4 regions of the uncultured Rossellomorea sp. genome follow, and region 2 is predicted to be linked to each of the others. Evidence: riboswitches for the same ligand, from Rfam matches in the RefSeq annotation. Region 2 holds a riboswitch; each other region holds the start of a gene.
The links. Region 2 has a riboswitch for thiamine pyrophosphate ahead of thiC (phosphomethylpyrimidine synthase ThiC). Riboswitches for the same ligand answer to the same signal wherever they lie in the genome.
Positions count from the first base shown of each region.

Region 1: another riboswitch for thiamine pyrophosphate. It lies ahead of thiT (energy-coupled thiamine transporter ThiT); the one in region 2 lies ahead of thiC (phosphomethylpyrimidine synthase ThiC).
Region 3: another riboswitch for thiamine pyrophosphate. It lies ahead of tenA (thiaminase II); the one in region 2 lies ahead of thiC (phosphomethylpyrimidine synthase ThiC).
Region 4: another riboswitch for thiamine pyrophosphate. It lies ahead of Q1B03_RS07325 (ABC transporter substrate-binding protein); the one in region 2 lies ahead of thiC (phosphomethylpyrimidine synthase ThiC).

Region 1 covers NZ_CANKZT010000003.1:76,598-81,228, reverse strand. Annotated here, with positions in the region: gene Q1B03_RS11690 (DedA family protein) at 1-201, opposite strand, end outside; gene thiT (energy-coupled thiamine transporter ThiT) at 350-946, opposite strand; TPP riboswitch at 1,016-1,114, opposite strand; gene Q1B03_RS11680 (hypothetical protein) at 1,198-1,497, opposite strand; gene Q1B03_RS11675 (thioredoxin family protein) at 1,728-2,054, opposite strand; gene Q1B03_RS11670 (general stress protein) at 2,187-2,510, shown strand; gene Q1B03_RS11665 (histidine phosphatase family protein) at 2,547-3,089, opposite strand; gene Q1B03_RS11660 (ZIP family metal transporter) at 3,169-3,984, opposite strand; gene Q1B03_RS11655 (GntR family transcriptional regulator) at 4,301-4,631, shown strand, end outside.
Region 2 covers NZ_CANKZT010000001.1:1,296,879-1,301,324, forward strand. Annotated here, with positions in the region: gene Q1B03_RS06680 (hypothetical protein) at 98-295, opposite strand; gene thiC (phosphomethylpyrimidine synthase ThiC) at 273-2,030, opposite strand; TPP riboswitch at 2,179-2,295, opposite strand; gene Q1B03_RS06690 (copper homeostasis protein CutC) at 2,378-3,070, opposite strand; gene Q1B03_RS06695 (ABC transporter substrate-binding protein) at 3,290-4,228, opposite strand; gene Q1B03_RS06700 (hypothetical protein) at 4,249-4,446, opposite strand, start outside.
Region 3 covers NZ_CANKZT010000001.1:202,729-207,359, reverse strand. Annotated here, with positions in the region: gene Q1B03_RS01120 (hypothetical protein) at 1-52, shown strand, start outside; gene Q1B03_RS01115 (sensor histidine kinase) at 171-1,337, shown strand; gene Q1B03_RS01110 (response regulator transcription factor) at 1,334-1,933, shown strand; TPP riboswitch at 2,222-2,329, shown strand; gene tenA (thiaminase II) at 2,447-3,145, shown strand; gene Q1B03_RS01100 (ECF transporter S component) at 3,138-3,716, shown strand; gene Q1B03_RS01095 (ABC transporter ATP-binding protein) at 3,731-4,631, shown strand, end outside.
Region 4 covers NZ_CANKZT010000002.1:78,265-82,895, forward strand. Annotated here, with positions in the region: gene Q1B03_RS07315 (aldo/keto reductase family oxidoreductase) at 1-520, opposite strand, end outside; gene Q1B03_RS07320 (phosphotransferase enzyme family protein) at 607-1,512, shown strand; TPP riboswitch at 1,590-1,699, shown strand; gene Q1B03_RS07325 (ABC transporter substrate-binding protein) at 1,875-2,861, shown strand; gene Q1B03_RS07330 (thiamine-binding protein) at 2,874-3,167, shown strand; gene Q1B03_RS07335 (ABC transporter permease) at 3,164-3,925, shown strand; gene Q1B03_RS07340 (ABC transporter ATP-binding protein) at 3,927-4,631, shown strand, end outside.

The sequences.
Region 1 (4,631 bases), on a different contig from region 2:
AATATAGCTACCCGCTGTATAAAGAAAGCTTCCTATTAGAGAAAGCACTCCTATCTCCATCCACGTTAATTCTAAAATAAATCCCATTGTTACGATGAAAAAAGTGCCCACAAAAGGGAAAGCACTTCCTTCAATAAATAGAGAAAGCAATACACCCCATATCCCCCACTCTGCCGAATAATTTGCCATGATTTCTTCCATCGAGGTCACTCCTATATGAACGAATAACTTAAGTATAAAAAAATCACCAACATGCAAACAGAAGCCGTAGAAGTAAATACTTCTAAGACCTGGGATGTATTTTCATAGAAAAAAGACCAGCCTCTTTATAGTGACCGGTCCAAATAACTTAGGATGCCTTTCGGTTGCTTTCTTGAGGAGATACCCTTACTTTGATCAATCTTGGCACTGTGTTGAGTACGATCAGCAGAGCGATTGAACAAAGAAGAGCTGAGCCCAACATGGTGATTCCGTTTGCTGCTAATGAAAAAAGTAGCGGCGACATGCCTTTTGGCGCATATTCTGCAAAGAAGACATATCCTGCGATGAAGTGCCAAAAATATCGACCCAGACTACCTAAAAACGTAGCAGCCACTACCCACATGACCGCTCTAGTTCGACGGTTACTTCTTACTGAGGATTGGATCTTACCGGAAAAGAATCCGGCAAGACCGATAAAGGCAAAGGCGATGAAATATTCAATTACCATTTGCACTGGAGTCGCAATCCAAGCGTCACCCAAGGCAATCTGCAATAGGCCCCATACAAATCCAGCCAGTATACCAGCCTTCCATCCTCTTCGATATGACAATAGAAAAATAGGAACCATTGCTATCGAAATGGAGATACTGGGTGATAGCTTAATAGAAGGAAGCATATCAAGGATAACGGCGAATGCCGCCATCAATGAGGCTTCAAGTAAAACGACAAGACGCATGTTTTTCATAAAAGAATCCCCCTTGTAAGATGAAACGAAACCATAAGGGGGCTGAATGTAAAAGGAAAAATAAGCCATGCTGCTTACTATCCACATCCCTACGCTAGTACTAACTAACAGGTTCAGAGGGTCAGAACAGATTGTTCACTCTCAGCTTTCGCTCCCCTTGTGGTAACGTTTATAAAGTTGTTTGGTTTTATTATACATGAAGAATGAAATGATAAAAGATAGAGAGGTTCACTCTTTAACTTCGCTATTGATTAAGGTGACTCATTAAGAGGATCGTGAAGTATGATGACGGGCATTGACTTAGGGGTAACCATGAATCCATAGACTTTTCCGTCCTTGTCCTTATACGCTACAGAATAATCTCCAAACTGGGGTGAGAATTCGACGTTCTGGTATTCGAGGTCCAGATCTTGATACTTCAGGCTGATATACAGGTTAGTGGCAATTCTTGCTGTCAAGTGTTGTACACTGGAAATCCGGTTGGCTACTATTATGAGGATGATTGCTAAACCAAGTAACATGACTTTCTTTGTCCTGGACAATCTGATCATTCATCAAGCCCCCTTTTATTTCTTCATGACTACTATACTCGTATACTCTCTATTATATACCTATTCACCGAACCATGACAAAAGAGCTACTTTTTTAGCAGCTCTTTTTCATTGTCTATAATCCCCAACTTAAAACAGCTCTCGATTTTTAATTTTCACAGTATTAAACAACCGTTTAATACTGTAAACTTTGACAAACCAACAACTTTCACGCTTAATCAAACGTTTGTTTAGTTGTCTAACATCTTCACCAGACGGGACATTTGGGTATGTAACTCATCGATTGGAACGAATCGGGCCTTCCTGAACATTTCTTTTCCATCTACAAATACGATGACCACCGGCACAGTAAAGATAGAGAACCCACCAGCTATTTCCGGTATTTCCCCTGCATCGGCATGAATGGACTTTACATCTTGAAACTCTTCCAGCACCCCTTTCACTTGGGGCAGTAGAGCGTGACAAACAGAGCAATTGGGTCTGGATATGTATAGTAACACCATCTTTTCTCCTGCCAGAGTAGCATTGATAGTTTCTAAAGAATGAACTTCTTCCATATCTAACCGTCTCCCTTCTTTCATTACACACACTAGTAATATGTATACCCACCTATTCAAAGGTTTACTAATAGGAACCCGCGGGAAAAGATAAACGAAGACAAAATAATTTGAAAAATGGAGGAGATTGAATTGAAACCGACTGTTAAGGAATTTTATGACGATAAGGAATTAATTACAGAAGTTGAAAAGCTTTCTTCTCAAGGTATCGACAAACACAATCTTTATGTATTATCCCATGATGATGACCGGACGGACAGAGTCGCTGATCGGGCTGACGCCAATGAGATCGGTGTTAAGGAAACAGGCATCGGGACTGCAGTAGGGAACATGATTCTGAATAAAGGCGACGAACTCCGAAACAAGCTGATGGAAGTTGGATTTTCCCACGCAGAAGCGGATCAGTACGAAGGAAAGCTCGATGAAGGAAAGATATTATTGATTGTTAAGAACTGACCTTATAGAACAATGACTTAGGATGATTCCCCGGAATCATCCTTTTTTGTCTTGAAAAACATATAGCTTCCCGTTTGCTGGTCTTCTAAACTTAGGGCCATTAAACCCTCGTTTAATCAGCTCTTTTCTCATAAACATCATAATCCCGCCATGCCCAACAATGAGAACGTCCTCACCCTCATGTATGATCGCTTCGACAATCCTGTTGATTCTTTTAAGGATTTCATTCTTACTTTCAGGCTGAGAACGATGATTAAACCACCAGGCTACCCGGATCATAAACAAATGTAAAAACAGAGGAAGCTTTCTCTTGTAATTGAATAAGGGAGATAGTCTGATTTCACGTAGTTCCTTCAACGATACGATATCCCCGGCATAGACTTTTCGAGCAGTTACTTCTGCCCTGGTTAAGTCACTTGCGTAGCACTTCTTCCATTCAATATCATGAAGATCAACCTCATTCTCTTCTACATCAGACTCATCGTACTCTTCTACCCACTTCATTAGTTCTTCGGATGTTACAAATCTTTCAGGGTATCCTCTTTTTACTTTAAAATGCCTTACGAGACCAATCTTCACATTTTCACCCCCTTCACTACCATTATACTATTTTTGGAAATAAAAAAAGCATGCGACCTAAGTCGCATGCTTACTTTTATTAACCCAACGATACGTCCAGAATCATCATTACAACAAATCCCAACATGAGTCCCAATGTGGCCAAGTCTGTACTTCCAGAGGATTGAGACTCTGGGATCAGCTCTTCCACTACTACGAAAATCATTGCCCCTGCAGCAAAAGCAAGTGCGTAAGGAAGCAATGGCTGCACTAATAGGACAGCAGCTGCACCAACTACGGCAGCAATGGGCTCAACGATAGCTGAAAGCTGACCATAGTTGAAGGACCTCAGACGTGACATCCCTTCTCCGCGCAATGGAATAGAAAGGGCCGCCCCTTCAGGCATATTCTGAATACCAATTCCGATCGCGAGCCCGATCGCCCCTACCAATGTTGCGTCACCAAGTCCCATTGACGCTGCCCCAAAAGCCACACCGATGGCTAAACCTTCGGGAATGTTATGAAGGGTAATCGCAAGAAATAGTAAGGTTGATTTTTTAAATTTAGTCGGAGGTCCCTCCGCTTTTTCTGCTGAGTTCCCTAAGTGTAAATGAGGTACGACAAAATCTAATAGTCGAATGAAAAGGCCGCCAAGCAAAAAACCGATTGCAGGAGCGAGCCACGGAATCTGACCGTTTTGTTCACTGAACTCTATTGATGGAGCAAGAAGTGACCAAAACGATGCTGCTATCATGACACCTGCAGCAAACCCAAGCATCATGTTCAGAGTATGCTTTTCTATTTTGGTAAAGAAAAAAACCGTCGCGGCCCCCAGTGCGGTTAATCCCCATGTCAATGTACCGCCAAAAAGTGCCTGGACGGCTGGGTTGAATCCACTTAACCAATCTAAGAACATAACCGACCCTCTCCTCCGATCAAAAATTTTAATACCACCATTTTGCATCAAGGAAACTTTCTTTGTCAAAGGAAATGTCATCTTTACCATGCTTTATCACTTTTCTATATATATGTTATTCATCTCAGTTTGTGTTTGTATCATTCTTTTTACTCCCAAACCTGGAGTCCTTATTCACAAAAGTCAAAGTGAATACCACACTTACCAGCTTTTCAAGAATATTTTCATTTCCCCTCTTCCCAAACTGGTAGAACTTGTTATATACTTTAACTGTATTAAGACACATAGTACACTTTATACGGTTGGGAGGGTGGATATGTTTGAGCTTGATTTAAGAAGTCGAAAGCCCATATATGAACAATTAGTCGAGAAATTAAAAGAGTTGATCATTAATGAGGTGTTGAAGCCTGACGAACAATTGCCTTCCGTTCGTGCATTGGCCCAACAGCTGACCATAAATCCAAACACAATCCAAAAAGCTTATAGGGAACTAGAAACTCAAAGGTTTATTTATTCGGTGAAAGGACGGGGTAGCTTTGTTAATCCTTCAAGTCACATTCAAAATGCGGAGAAAATTATGAAAGTAAAGGAAGAGTTGTCTAAACTTTTGTCTGAAGCTCTTTATTTAGGGATTACGCCTGAAGACT
Region 2 (4,446 bases):
TTACAAATATATTCATTTACTATTCCGAAATTTGTAATAATCGTAGCACGGTACATATAAGCTGTCAAAAGAAATTTAATTAATACCTTACACGTTTCTAATAATAGGTACTTTCTACATAATGACATTTGATACAAGATCTTGTTACATCCGTTTCATAAAAGACATGTCTGCAGTTTTCCTGAATGCTCTTCACTTCTTTTTCGAGTTGGATGACTCTCTGATTGAGCTTTACGATCTCATTCTTCAATTTCAGTACATGACAAGAAGGTTTATCGATAGATGTTTGATCCATTTTCCACAAACTCCTTCGATTTTTCTTTCAATCCTTTTTCTATTTCCTTATGAGCATCATTCATGCTAGTCTCCTTCATTCCCCTTATGTCATGTGATATTCTCATTGAACAAAATTTCGGGCCACACATTGAACAAAAATGGGCCGTTTTTGCCCCTTCTGCAGGAAGTGTTTCATCATGATACTCCCTTGCACGCTCCGGGTCCAGGGATAAATTAAATTGGTCATTCCATCTAAATTCAAATCGAGCCTTAGAAACGGCATTATCTCTGACTTGTGCCCCTGGATGGCCTTTCGCCAAATCCGCTGCATGTGCTGCGATTTTATAAGCAATGACACCTTCTCTCACATCATCTTTATTCGGTAATCCCAGATGCTCTTTCGGTGTTACATAGCACAGCATGGCTGTCCCAAACCAACCGATCATGGCAGCCCCTATGGCGGAAGTAATGTGATCATACCCCGGTGCAATATCTGTCGTTAATGGCCCCAAGGTATAAAAAGGAGCTTCATGACAGATTTCCATTTGCTTATCCACATTCTCTTTAATCATATGCATCGGTACATGACCAGGGCCTTCAATCATGACTTGTACATCATGCTTCCAAGCAATTTTGGTTAGCTCGCCTAATGTTTCAAGCTCGGCAAACTGTGCTTCATCATTCGCATCAGCAATTGATCCGGGTCTTAAACCATCTCCTAAGGAAACGGAGATATCATAGGCTTTTAAAATCTTACATATATCTTCAAAATGGGAATAAAGAAAGTTCTCTTTATGATGGGCAAGACACCATTGTGCCATGATTGAACCTCCACGGGAAACAATGCCTGTTGTACGATCAGCCGTCAGATGAATATACCTCAATAAAACACCTGCATGAATGGTGAAATAGTCAACACCCTGCTCCGCCTGTTCGATCAATGTATCCCTGTACACACCCCATGTAAGATTCTCAGCAATTCCGTTTACTTTTTCTAGTGCTTGATAGATCGGTACCGTACCAACAGGGACAGGGGAGTTTCGAATGATCCACTCCCTTGTTGTATGAATGTTTTTACCTGTTGATAAGTCCATTATGGTATCGGCACCCCAACGAGTTGCCCACGTCATTTTCTCCACTTCTTCTTCAACGGAAGATGATACAGAAGAGTTTCCGATATTCGCGTTTATTTTCACATGAAAGTGACGACCGATGATCATCGGTTCACATTCAGGATGATTGATATTGGCAGGAATGATGGCCCTGCCCTTTGCTACTTCTTCTCTTACAAATGAAGGATCAACATTTTCCCGGATAGCGATGAACTCCATTTCCGGTGTAATGATTCCTTTTTTTGCATAGTGCATTTGAGTCACATTACGACCCATTTTTGCCCGTATTGGGGTACGTTTGATAGTAGTGAACGCCTCTACGTGTGCATAAGGATCGTCTCCTTTATAGCCGTTATCTTCCGGTTCGATTTCACGTCCCGGGTAAGCGGCGACATCCTGACGTTCCAGGATCCACTCTGTGCGAACGGAAGGTAACCCTTTATGAATATCGACTTGGTAACGCTCATCTGTATAAGGTCCGCTTGTATCGTATACACGAACCGGTTCATTCTCTTCAACGCCCAAGGAAACATTCGTCCTACTCAGTTCTATTTCTCTCATCGGTACATTTATGTCTGGTCTTGATCCTCCGACATATACTTTTTTACTGTTTTTAAATTGCGTTTTTAACTCGATCGCCACTTAACTTCTCCTCCTTTTGATTGGATCTTAGAAGTTACTGCGTCAGGCATCCCATTGTTCAACAAAAGGACATGAAGACACAAAAAAGGGTCCTGAATAATCAGAACCCGAAATGTCAAAAAGTAGTAAGCGCCTCAAAACACAAATAAACGCTTCCGCACTACTTCCCTACGCTGGTATCATCCAGATCAGGTTCAAAGGGTCAAAGAACTTATGCGTTCTCCTCTCAGTCCAAGCAATTTATCGGACTCCCCTAGTAGAAATATTGATAGTATTCTATTGTATTACATACTATTTTTACCATGATTCATTCTTTTTTCCAATAGTAGTATAGTAACAAAATCAAATTAGAACATAATCACACGTTTGATTTCCATTACCTTTTCAGGGTCTATCCCGAAGTCATAGCTCCCATTATGACGGACACCTGATCCTACATGATATTCTCTTGCTTTTAGCTTGCTGTGTATTTCGCCTATATTTTCCACAGTTAAACCCGAACCCGGCATGATAGTGGGACCACCCATTTGCTCTATTTCCCTCATTTTACCAATCGCCTCCAGTCCCTTACTCACTTCAGATTTTCCGCCTGATGTGAGAATTCGATCAACGTTCAATCCTGAATGGAATATTCCTTTGCATAAGGCTACTGGATCATCAGACAGGTCGATAGCGCGGTGAAAAGTAATCGATTGACCCTTCGCACTTTGTACGATCTCCATTAAAGCGTGGGAATCAAGCTTACCTTCATGTGATAATGCGCCAAAGACGATGCCACGGCTTCCCATTTCAACCATTGTTCTAACTTGTTCCACCATGGTATGCAATTCATCAGACTGATACGAGAAAGATTTACTATGTAATCGGATCATAATCTGAACAGGAATTGAAACGGTCCTTAATACTTTTTCTATCACATGAAAATCAGGAGTTAATCCTCCCTCATGTATGGCAGACACCAATTCAAGTCGATCTGCTCCGGATGCTTCTGCAACTTTGGCATCTTCCTCATTCAAGACTATGACTTCCAGTTTGCTCATGTTGAATTCTCCTAACGTGATGATGTTACGTTAACTTTATCACAATGTTGAAGATTGTTGAACTTGTGATGAAAAGGATTTCCCCGCAAAAATATGTTGTTATTTAAAAAGACAATACTCATACGTTTGCATTACAAATCCTATAAAAAGTAACAATCTATCAGAAAAAGACAATGATTCCTCTTGCAAATCATTGTCTTCCCCATCTCCCATTCAATCTTATTCAGAAAATAAATCCGGATACACCGTTTTTGCTGTTAGCTCAACGGCTTCTCCAATACGTGGTCCTGGTCTTGACATAATGTCTGAATCCAAGAAATAGACTTGGCCATTTTGCACTGCATTTACATCTTTCCAGCTTTCCCGGGACTTGATTTCGGCTGTCGGCTCATCGACATAACCCACTGTCGTTAAAATCATATTAGGGTTCCGTTTAATGATTTCTTCTTCGCCTACTTTCACCCAGCCTTTTTGATCTACAAAAATATTCTCGACCCCTGCCGTTTCAAGTATTTCCTGCTGAAACGTTTCTGCTCCTGCTGTATAAATATCAGGGGAGGGACTGATTTCAAAATATACTTGTTCTTTTTCCTTTAGCGTGCTTACTTTTTCTTTCACATCTGAAATCTGTTGCTTGATGCCGTCTACCAATTCGTTCCCCTTCTTCTCTACTCCCATTACCGTTGCAATTTGTTCTATATCCCCATAAACATCTTCAAAGGTTTGGGCAGATTGAATGACAAATACGTTTAATCCCGCTTCCTCAAGCTGCTTCACTCCTGCATCATCTCCAGTGGTATAAGCAATGACAACTTCCGGCTTTAGTGCAATGACCTCTTCCGCATTGACTGTCATGGAATCCGACACTCTTTTAATCTCTTTCGCTTCCTCTGGATAGTTGTCGTATTCAGTTGCCCCGATTACCTTATCTCCTGCTCCTATGGCAAAGAGAATCTCTGTGTTACTCGGCTGTAAGGAAATAACGGTTTCCGGCACTTTCTCAAAGCTAATCTCTTCTCCCCTGTCATCGATGACAGAATAAGACTCATTATCAGACTTGACTTCCTTTGTGGATGTTACTTCTTCCCCATTGCTGCACCCTGCGAAAACAACCAGGATGAATGATAATAGTAAACTATTTAACCATGACTTTTTCATATTTCATCTTCCCCGCTTCTCTATATTTTGTCTTTATACGATTTACTCACAAAAGGAATTTCTTCAATCCCTTCACATTTATTCACATACACGGCCATCACAAACAGGACATTTGCCAGTAAATGAGCGTATTTAAATAGAATATTTTCCACTTTCATCTCAGTACTGACTTTATGTAAGGCACGGACGGACTTTTTTGCTTCACTGCGACAGGTATG
Region 3 (4,631 bases), 1.1 Mb from region 2:
ATCCTACGAGGTCATGCAGAAGCAAAAAGCGATTCAAAATCGGAAATATTAATATTTTTCTGTCTTGGGATTCATATGATCAACTCCTCTAATAGATAATGAAAATTCAGCCACTCGGTATGAAAATATGGGATAATTCATGTAATAATATAGGAGACATGTTTAAAATAATGAAAGTAAAAGAGGTCCTCATCGTGCAAATGCCGAAAAAGTTAATCAATATTCAAAAAGGGTCCGGAATTTCCCCGTACATATGGAGCATCATCAGCATCCTGCCATTTTATTTTATCTTTCAGTCCTCCTCTACGATCGAAATTGTTGTAGGGATTTCCTTGACCATCATGTTCTTTATTTCTTTACGATTTGCTTTTATTTCAAAGGACTGGCCGGTTTATTTATGGACATCAATTTTAATTGCGATATCCATTACCATGACTATTCAATTTAATTTTATCTACTTTGCTTTTTATATTGCCTATTATAATGGGAATATAAAAAACCGGGTGGCGTTTTTAACCCTTTATATTATCCACCTTGTGTTAACGACGGCATCGATCAATTATAATTTTGTTATACAGGATGAATTATTTTTATCTCAATTTCCTTTTATTCTGATCATTTGGATAAGCGTCATTCTGTTACCGTTTAATATTTATAATCGAAATAAACAGGTGCAGCTCGAAGATCAGTTGGAAGATGCTAATAAACGTATTTCAGACTTGGTCAAGCAGGAAGAACGCCAGAGGATTGCCCGTGATCTACACGATACTTTGGGTCAAAAGCTTTCTCTCATCGGTTTGAAAAGCGATCTGGCCAGAAAATTGGTGTACAAGGATCCAGAGCAGGCCCGGAGTGAATTAAAGGATGTTCAGCAGACGGCACGAACCGCTTTGAGTGAAGTAAGGACAATGGTTTCACAAATGAGGGGTATTCGATTAAAGGACGAAATCGTCCGGATCAAACAGCTATTAAAGGCAGCGGAAATTGATTTCGTGATGGATGATGAAGTCATGCTGCCCCAAGCATCACTCTTTCTGGAAAATATCTTGAGCATGTGCCTAAAAGAAGCCGTGACGAATGTTGTCAAACATAGTAAGGCTTCATACTGTGAGCTCATCATTGAAGAGTCGGATAAAGAGATGACCATTGTGGTGAAGGATGATGGTGTAGGAATCGGAGGAGATTACACACAGTCTAAAGGCAGCGGTTTAATCGGGATGAGAGAACGCTTGGAATTTGTAAATGGAAGTTTAGACATCCTTACAGAGAATGGGACCATCTTGATTATGAGAGTGCCGAAAGTGATTAAGCAGACAGACAGGGAGGGAATGGAATGATTCGAATTGTTATCGCGGAAGATCAGCGAATGTTATTAGGTGCCTTAGGCTCGTTACTTAGCTTAGAGGATGATATGGAAGTGGTGGGAAAGGCGGGCAATGGAGAAGAAGCCATTGCCCTCGTCCACGAGCTGCAGCCGGATATTTGTATCATGGATATTGAAATGCCTAAAAAGACCGGTCTTGAAGCAGCAGAGGAGTTAAAAGGCGAAAATTGCAAAGTGATTATCCTGACAACCTTTGCCAGGTCCGGTTATTTCCAGCGTGCATTAAAAGGGGGAGTGAAGGGTTATTTGTTAAAGGACAGCCCAAGTGAAGAACTGGCGAACTCGATTCGCCTTGTGATGGAGGGTAAACGTATTTATGCACCAGAGCTCATGGACGATGTGTATAGTGAAGAGAATCCTTTGACAGACCGTGAAAAGGAAGTGTTGGAGCTGGTTGCTGACGGGAAAAACACGAAGGAGATAGCCGATGAGCTTAGCCTGAAAACGGGTACCGTCCGAAACTATATCTCTACCATACTCGACAAGCTTGAAGTTAAAAATCGAATCGAAGCCATCACTCAATCAAAAGAAAAAGGATGGTTTAAATGATGGGCAGGGAGGGACTTCCAACATGGAAGCCCCTCCCTACTTTAATTGTAATGATTGTCATCCCATAATCCATTTTTGTATATTTATACATTTGTAGTATGCAGTTAATATTGCTGTAAAGAGCTTTATTCTTAAAGGAATTTCATTAAAATTTTTAAAGTGGGTATCCTTTGCTGTGATTGGTTTTGTAGGGGAAGGGCGAATGGAAAATTGATGAAAGGTTTTCTTTTTGGTGTTGACAAGCAAAAGAATCATGGTACGATAGCATCGAATACAAAATTTCATAGGACGATCCACTAGGGGTGCCTTATTAAAGGCTGAGATTAAAGTATGACTTTAAGACCCTTTGAACCTGATCTGGTTGAGACCAGCGTAGGGAAGTGGTGTTTGACGGTCGCGTAGAATCGTAATCTTACATTCTGATCTCAAGCCACTTTCTGTATGCTGCATGCATAATGGGAAGTGGCTTTTTTGTTGCCCAGTTCGGGTCGTCTGGAAAAGGAGAAAGATATTATGTCATTTTCAACGTACTTAAGAAACGAAGTAAACGAAATTTGGGAAGCGAGCTTTCAACATCCTTTCGTTAAAGGGATTGGTGAGGGAACCCTCCCCCTTGAAAACTTCAGGTATTACATCCTGCAAGATGCCTATTACCTATCCCACTTTTCAAAGGTGCAGGCACTTGGGGCAGCCAAAGCAACAGACTTACATACTACCTCTAGAATGGCAACACACGCTGTTGGGACAAATGAAGCAGAGCTTTCACTTCATGAAAATTTCTCAAATCGATTAGGGATCACGGAAGAAGAAAAACAGCAGTTCGAACCTGCTCCTACGGCTTATGCGTACACGTCACATATGTATCGGTCCGCTCAGTATGGGGGGCTCGCAGATATTCTGGCGGCAATACTCCCCTGCTACTGGTTGTATTATGAGATCGGTGAACGCTTGAAATCATGTACACCTGAGGAGGCCATTTATCAGGAGTGGATCGCAGCTTATGGGGGAGAATGGTTTCGGGAGTTAGTGGAAGAACAGATTCAGCGACTGGATGGATTGGCAGCAACGATGACAGAAACAGACAAGGAAAGAATGAAAGAGAATTTCATTTTGAGCAGCATTTATGAATTCCAATTTTGGGAAATGGCATACACACTCGAGAAATGGCCGTTTCAGTCTTCTTTAGTCAAAGAAGGTAAAGTACATGTCTAAATTAAAGCTGACGGACATTTTAGTAACGGTCGTGATCTCCATAGGTTTTGGAATTATATATAAGCTTTGGGGACCGGTTTATAACCTGTTAAAGCCATTTGGATTGCATGCGGATCAACTGATCTATGGCATGTGGTTCATGGCGGCAACCGTGGCTTTTTTAATCATTAGGAAACCTGGTGTCGCACTTCTGGCAGAAATTGCAGCATCTTCAGGGGAATTTCTCATGGGAAGTGAATGGGGCCTCGAGGTACTCCTATTCGGTCTTATTCAAGGATTGTTTGCAGAGTTGATTTTCCTTATCACCCGCTATAAGCGTTATGATGTCATCATCATTTGTGCAGCAGCTGTGGGCTCAGCAATTGGCTCAATCCTGATGGACTACTTTAAGGGATACATGGGAGACCTGGTTCTGTGGAATTTATCACTTTTTATTGGTGCCAGATTAATAGGATCCATCGTGATAGCAGGCATAGGAGCCTTTTATCTCGTTAAGGCTCTGGAGAAAACGGGGGTAACCAGTTTAGTCAGAAATGCAGAGCAAAAAGATTATGACGCGTTGAATCAGTAAAGGAGGGAAGGACGATGCATGTTGAAAATCTGCGCCTTACATTCTCCGGTTCAGAGGAACTGATGTTTAAAGACGTAAGCCTTTCAATAGAAGATGGGGAAAAGGTATTGCTATTAGGACCGTCGGGATGTGGCAAATCCACACTCCTCCAGGTTTTTTCCGGTGTGATACCCCATTCGATAGATGTGCCGATGAAAGCTGACTCGATTGAACGTCCTGAATCCTTCGGGTATGTCTTTCAAGATCCGGACGCTCAATTTTGTATGCCCTATGTAGATGAGGAAATTGCCTTTGTTTTGGAGAACAACCAGATTCCAAGAGACGAAATGCCAGAGATTATTAAAGAACTGTTAGAGAAGGTGAATTTAAGTCTGATGGATTCCCATACGAAAATCTCCTCTCTATCTGGGGGGATGAAGCAAAAATTAGCCATTGCCTCTGCCCTTGCGCTCCATCCCCATACGCTATTTCTGGATGAGCCTACAGCCATGTTAGATGAAGAGAGTACAAAATCTGTATGGGAAACAGTGAAAACGACATGCAAAGATAAAACGTTACTTATCGTTGAGCATAAGCTTGGGCACGTACTGGATATCATAGATCGTATTATTCTTTTCGATGCTAGTGGAAGAATAGTGGCTGATGGTCCAAAGACTCACATTTTATCAAATTTTAAGGAAACAATGAAAACAGTTGGGGTATGGTATCCGGAAGCGTGGAAAGATTATCTTTCTTCCCACCTCCCGGAGAAGGCTGCCCCGTTTGGAAAAACGAATTTAAAGCTAGAGAACTTCAAAGGGTATGTACAAAAAGAATTGAAAATCCACCTTGAAAATGCCGTCAGCCTTGAAGGTGAATGGATTGCAATCACCGGAAAGAACGGAGCAGGTAAATCAACATTACTCCACAGTCTCA
Region 4 (4,631 bases), on a different contig from region 2:
ACGGCAAATAGGATTGAAGCATATTCCATTGATGATCTTTAAAGTTTGATACTCCAAAGTGACGTACCTTTCCTTCTTCCTTCAATTGAGTGAAGGCTTCAGCCACTTCTTCTCCATTCATAAATGGATCTGGCCTGTGAATCAATAATAAATCGATGTAGTCCGTTTTTAGATTCTGCAGGGAGTTTTCAACAGATGTCAAAATATGCTTTTTACTCGTGTTGTAATGATGTGTTTTATGTTCCGGACGATTTTCAGAAGGGAGGACAATACCGCATTTCGTCACAATCTCCATTTTCTCACGTAAGGAAGGCTGAAGGGCAAGGGCTTCACCAAATAAGGCTTCACACATGTACGAGCCATAAATATCTGCGTGATCAAAAGTTGTGATTCCATTTTCAATATTTTCCTGGATCAAAGCAAGGGTTTCTTCCTTTGATTGATTCCAGTCTGCAAGTCTCCACAACCCATGAATGATTCTTGAGAATGATAAGTCTTCCGTCATTTGTATTCTTTGCATGGATGCAACCTCTTTTCATATGGTATGTAGACATTCTTTCATAGTCATACTAAACGTATATTACTATGTTTGGAAGGGAATTAAAAATGATTGAACCTCTTCATGATCTATTATTGAACTGGAAGGTTCATCCTTCCTGCATAGAGACTGTGGACAGTCATCCGAATGTTTATAAGGTAAAGAATCTTGGGAAGACATATTATTTGAAAAAAAGATTCAATTCTTCTGTGAAGATGCTAGAAGAAGAGTATCTCTTAACGACCTATTTACAGGAAAGCGGACTTACCGTTGAAAGGCCATTGCTAACGGTCTCACACCAGTCTTATGTACAACAGCATCAAGATTTCTACTCCCTGTATCCAGCCCTCGAAGGAAAGCCAGTACAAGTCTATTCCTTAGCTTCTCTTAAAAAGGCGGGAACGTATCTCTTTCAACTCCATGGCAGACTAAAGCAATATGTCTGTAAATACGAGGTAGAAGAATGGAAAGTTGACACACATTTGAGAGAGTGGATAGCCGGGCAAGATCCGACATCGATTGAAATATGGGGGAAAGGGTTTATAGGCAGGCTAAATGAGTGGTCTTTCTCCTATAGCAAATTGCCTCATCAACTCGTACATGGTGACTGCCACCCGCGGAATATCCTCATAAATGAGGAAAGGGTGACCGGGGTCATCGATTTTGAAAGGATACGAAAAGCCCCCCGTATAGCAGATATGGGTTACTTTATCGCAGGGATCCTCAAAGACCTGGTACAGCAAGATAAGAAAGAGCATTTCGAATGTATCCATACCTTTTTGGCGGGGTATCACTTCGATGCTGCCTTAACGCAAGATGAGAAGAGACTGCTGCCATTCTTAGTCATTATCTTCCTTGTCCAATATACGTTTTTTTACAATCAAAAAGGGTATTCACATCTTGTATCTACCTATATACCGTTCATTAACGGACTTGTAGATAACGGTGATTACGAACGAGCCTTTCAAATTTAATTAACTTTAATAGGAAATGCTTGAATATCCATCTACTCTGTGGCAAAGTAGGGTAGAAGATAACGTTTAATTTCATAGTAAAAGTGTAGGGGAACCGGTATGGCCGGTTGAGATTGTATCCTGTAGATACTGACCCTTTGAACCTGAACTGGCTGATACCAGCGTAGGAAACATTCTCTTAAACAATACATGATCATGTTTAACGATGCGTCCCGGGCTGAAGGCTTGGGGCGCTTTTTGTTATAGTGTCCCAAAGCTTTTTAGGTTCCATCTGCCTTTTGTTTTACATTCATTCACCTTATTAAGTGAAGAATAACGAATAAACGTTACAACTACATATGAGGATTTGAGGAGGAATCAAGATGAAAAAATGGATGGTCATCATCTGTGCTGTCTTTCTTTTAACTGCCTGCAGCGGTGGAGGAAATACGGCAGATGAACAAAAGGATGATCTTAAAAAGGTATCGGTCGTACTGGACTGGACACCGAATACCAATCACACTGGATTATACGTTGCGAAAGAAAAAGGATACTTCGAAGAGAAGGGGCTGGATGTGGATATCATCTTACCAGGTGAGGCTGGGGCAGATCAACTCGTTGCCTCGGGTAAAACTGAGTTCGGGGTTGGATACCAGGAAAGTGTCACACAAGCCAGGGTACAGGATGTTCCCCTCGTATCAATCGCTGCGGTTATACAGCATAATACCTCGGGGTTTGCATCACCTAAGAGCAAGGATATTACGACACCAAAGGATTTTGAAGGTAAAAGTTATGGCGGTTGGGGTTCCCCTGTTGAAAAAGCTGTCATGACATCGATTATGAAACAAGAAAACGCAGATGTAGAGAAAGTGGATTTTGTAAACATGGGAGATACAGATTTCTTTACTGCCGTGAAACGGGATGTTGACTTTGCATGGATCTACTATGGATGGACAGGTATTGAAGCAGAGCTTCGCGGTGAGGAATTGAACATGATGTACGTAAAGGACTACTCTGAAAAACTGGATTATTACACTCCTGTCCTGACAACAAATGAAAAAATGATTGAATCAGATCCCGATACGGTTAAAGCCTTCTTGGCAGCTGCTTCAAAAGGGTATCAGTTTGCAATCGACAAACCGAAGGATGCAGGTGAAATTCTTTTAGAGGCAGCTCCGGATCTTGATGAAGAATTAGTCATGAAGAGCCAGGAATGGCTGGCTCCTAAATACAAGGATGATGCTGACAGATGGGGAGAGCAGAAGCTTGAGGTATGGGAAAACTATGCTTCATGGATGTATGAGAACAATTTATTAGATAAGGAACTGGACAGTAAAAAAGCTTTTACAAACGAATTTTTACCAAATTAAGAGGTGAACAAAATGGGGAACGCACTCGTAAGCATACAAATTATTTCGAAGACGAAAAATGGTGAAGACGTTATACCATACGTGGATGAAGCCATCGCGATCATTGATAAATCTGGTGTCCGTTATGAAGTCCATCCATTAGAAACGACAATGGAAGGAAATCTATCTGACTTATTTAAGGTGATTGAACAAATGAATGAACGAATGATTGAAATGGGCAGCTCAAACGTCATTTCTCAAATCAAGGTATTATATCAGCCGGCCGGGATTGAAATGGATCAATTAACGGAGAAGTATAAAGGATGAAAGCATGGATATCGAAAGGATGGAGACCCTTCTTGGTCATCATCCTTTTATTCATCATTTGGGAATCCACCATTAGAGTATTTGAGGTGCCGGCATGGCTAATGCCTTCACCTTCAGAAATATGGGCGGAAGGAGTCGCCTCATGGTCCACGTTTACAACACATCTTGCTTCGACAACACTCCTTACGATCGGAGGGTTTGTGATTGGATGTACGATTGGCATCGGGACTGCAGTGGGTCTGCATCTCCTCCCTAAAGTAAGAGAAGCGATATATCCACTTATGATTTTGTCTCAAAATATTCCGATCATCGTCCTGGCTCCTTTACTTGTTATCTGGTTTGGATTTGGACTATTGCCGAAAATCATTGTGATAACGTTGATCTGCTTTTTTCCGGTCGCGGTCTCGGCGCTGGATGGGTTCAGACAGACGAACCCCGAGTATATTCTTTACATGAAAATGTCAGGAGCATCAAAGGGGCAAATCTTTCGAAAAGTTGAATGGCCGCATGCACTACCGTCCATCTTCTCAGGACTGAAAATTTCAGCTACCTATAGTGTGATGGGGGCAGTCATCTCGGAATGGTTAGGTGCTCAGAAAGGAATCGGGGTCTACATGACACTTGCCTCTTCTTCCTTCAGGACAGACAGGGTATTTGTTGCCATCTTTATGATTATGCTGCTCAGCCTGGCTTTCTTTGGCATCATCTTGTTATTAGAAAAAATCATGATTAAGTGGAATCGGAAGGAGGACAAATAGCATGACAACCTTATCCATTCAAAATATGTCCAAATACTTTGACGGAGAACTGATCCTGGATAACCTTTCCATACATGTGGAAGAAGGTGAGTTTGTCTCGATCCTTGGTCCTTCTGGAAGCGGGAAGAGCACGCTGTTTCATGTCATCGGCGGATTATTCACACCCGATTCAGGAGATATTCAATTAGATGGAAGGTCGATTAATGGTCAGAGAGGAACCATCAGTTATATGCCTCAAAGTCCGTCCCTCCTTCCATGGAGAACGGTGATTGAGAATGTGATGCTGGGTCAGGAGCTGCACGGAAAAAGGGATAGAGAAAAAGCAATGAGTATGATTGAACGGGCGGGTTTGAAGGGATATGAGCATGCTTATCCCGGTGATCTTTCTGGAGGGATGAAGCAGAGAGTTGCCTTTATTCGTGCCCTGGTCAGTCCTCAATCCTTTTTATGTTTGGATGAGCCGTTTTCTGCCCTGGATGAATTCACACGATTAGACATGCAGAAGTGGCTCCTTTCCATTTGGGAGGAAGATTTGAGTTCCGTTCTATTTGTCACTCATAATATTGACGAAGCCCTATTCCTTTCAGATCGGATTATTGTTTTATCGACTCGGCCTGCCCGTGTACAGAAAGAGTTCAAAGTACCATTTCCCCGACCCCGGGACAAAGAGATTCTCTTAACAGAGGAGTTTCTGAAATGGAAAACG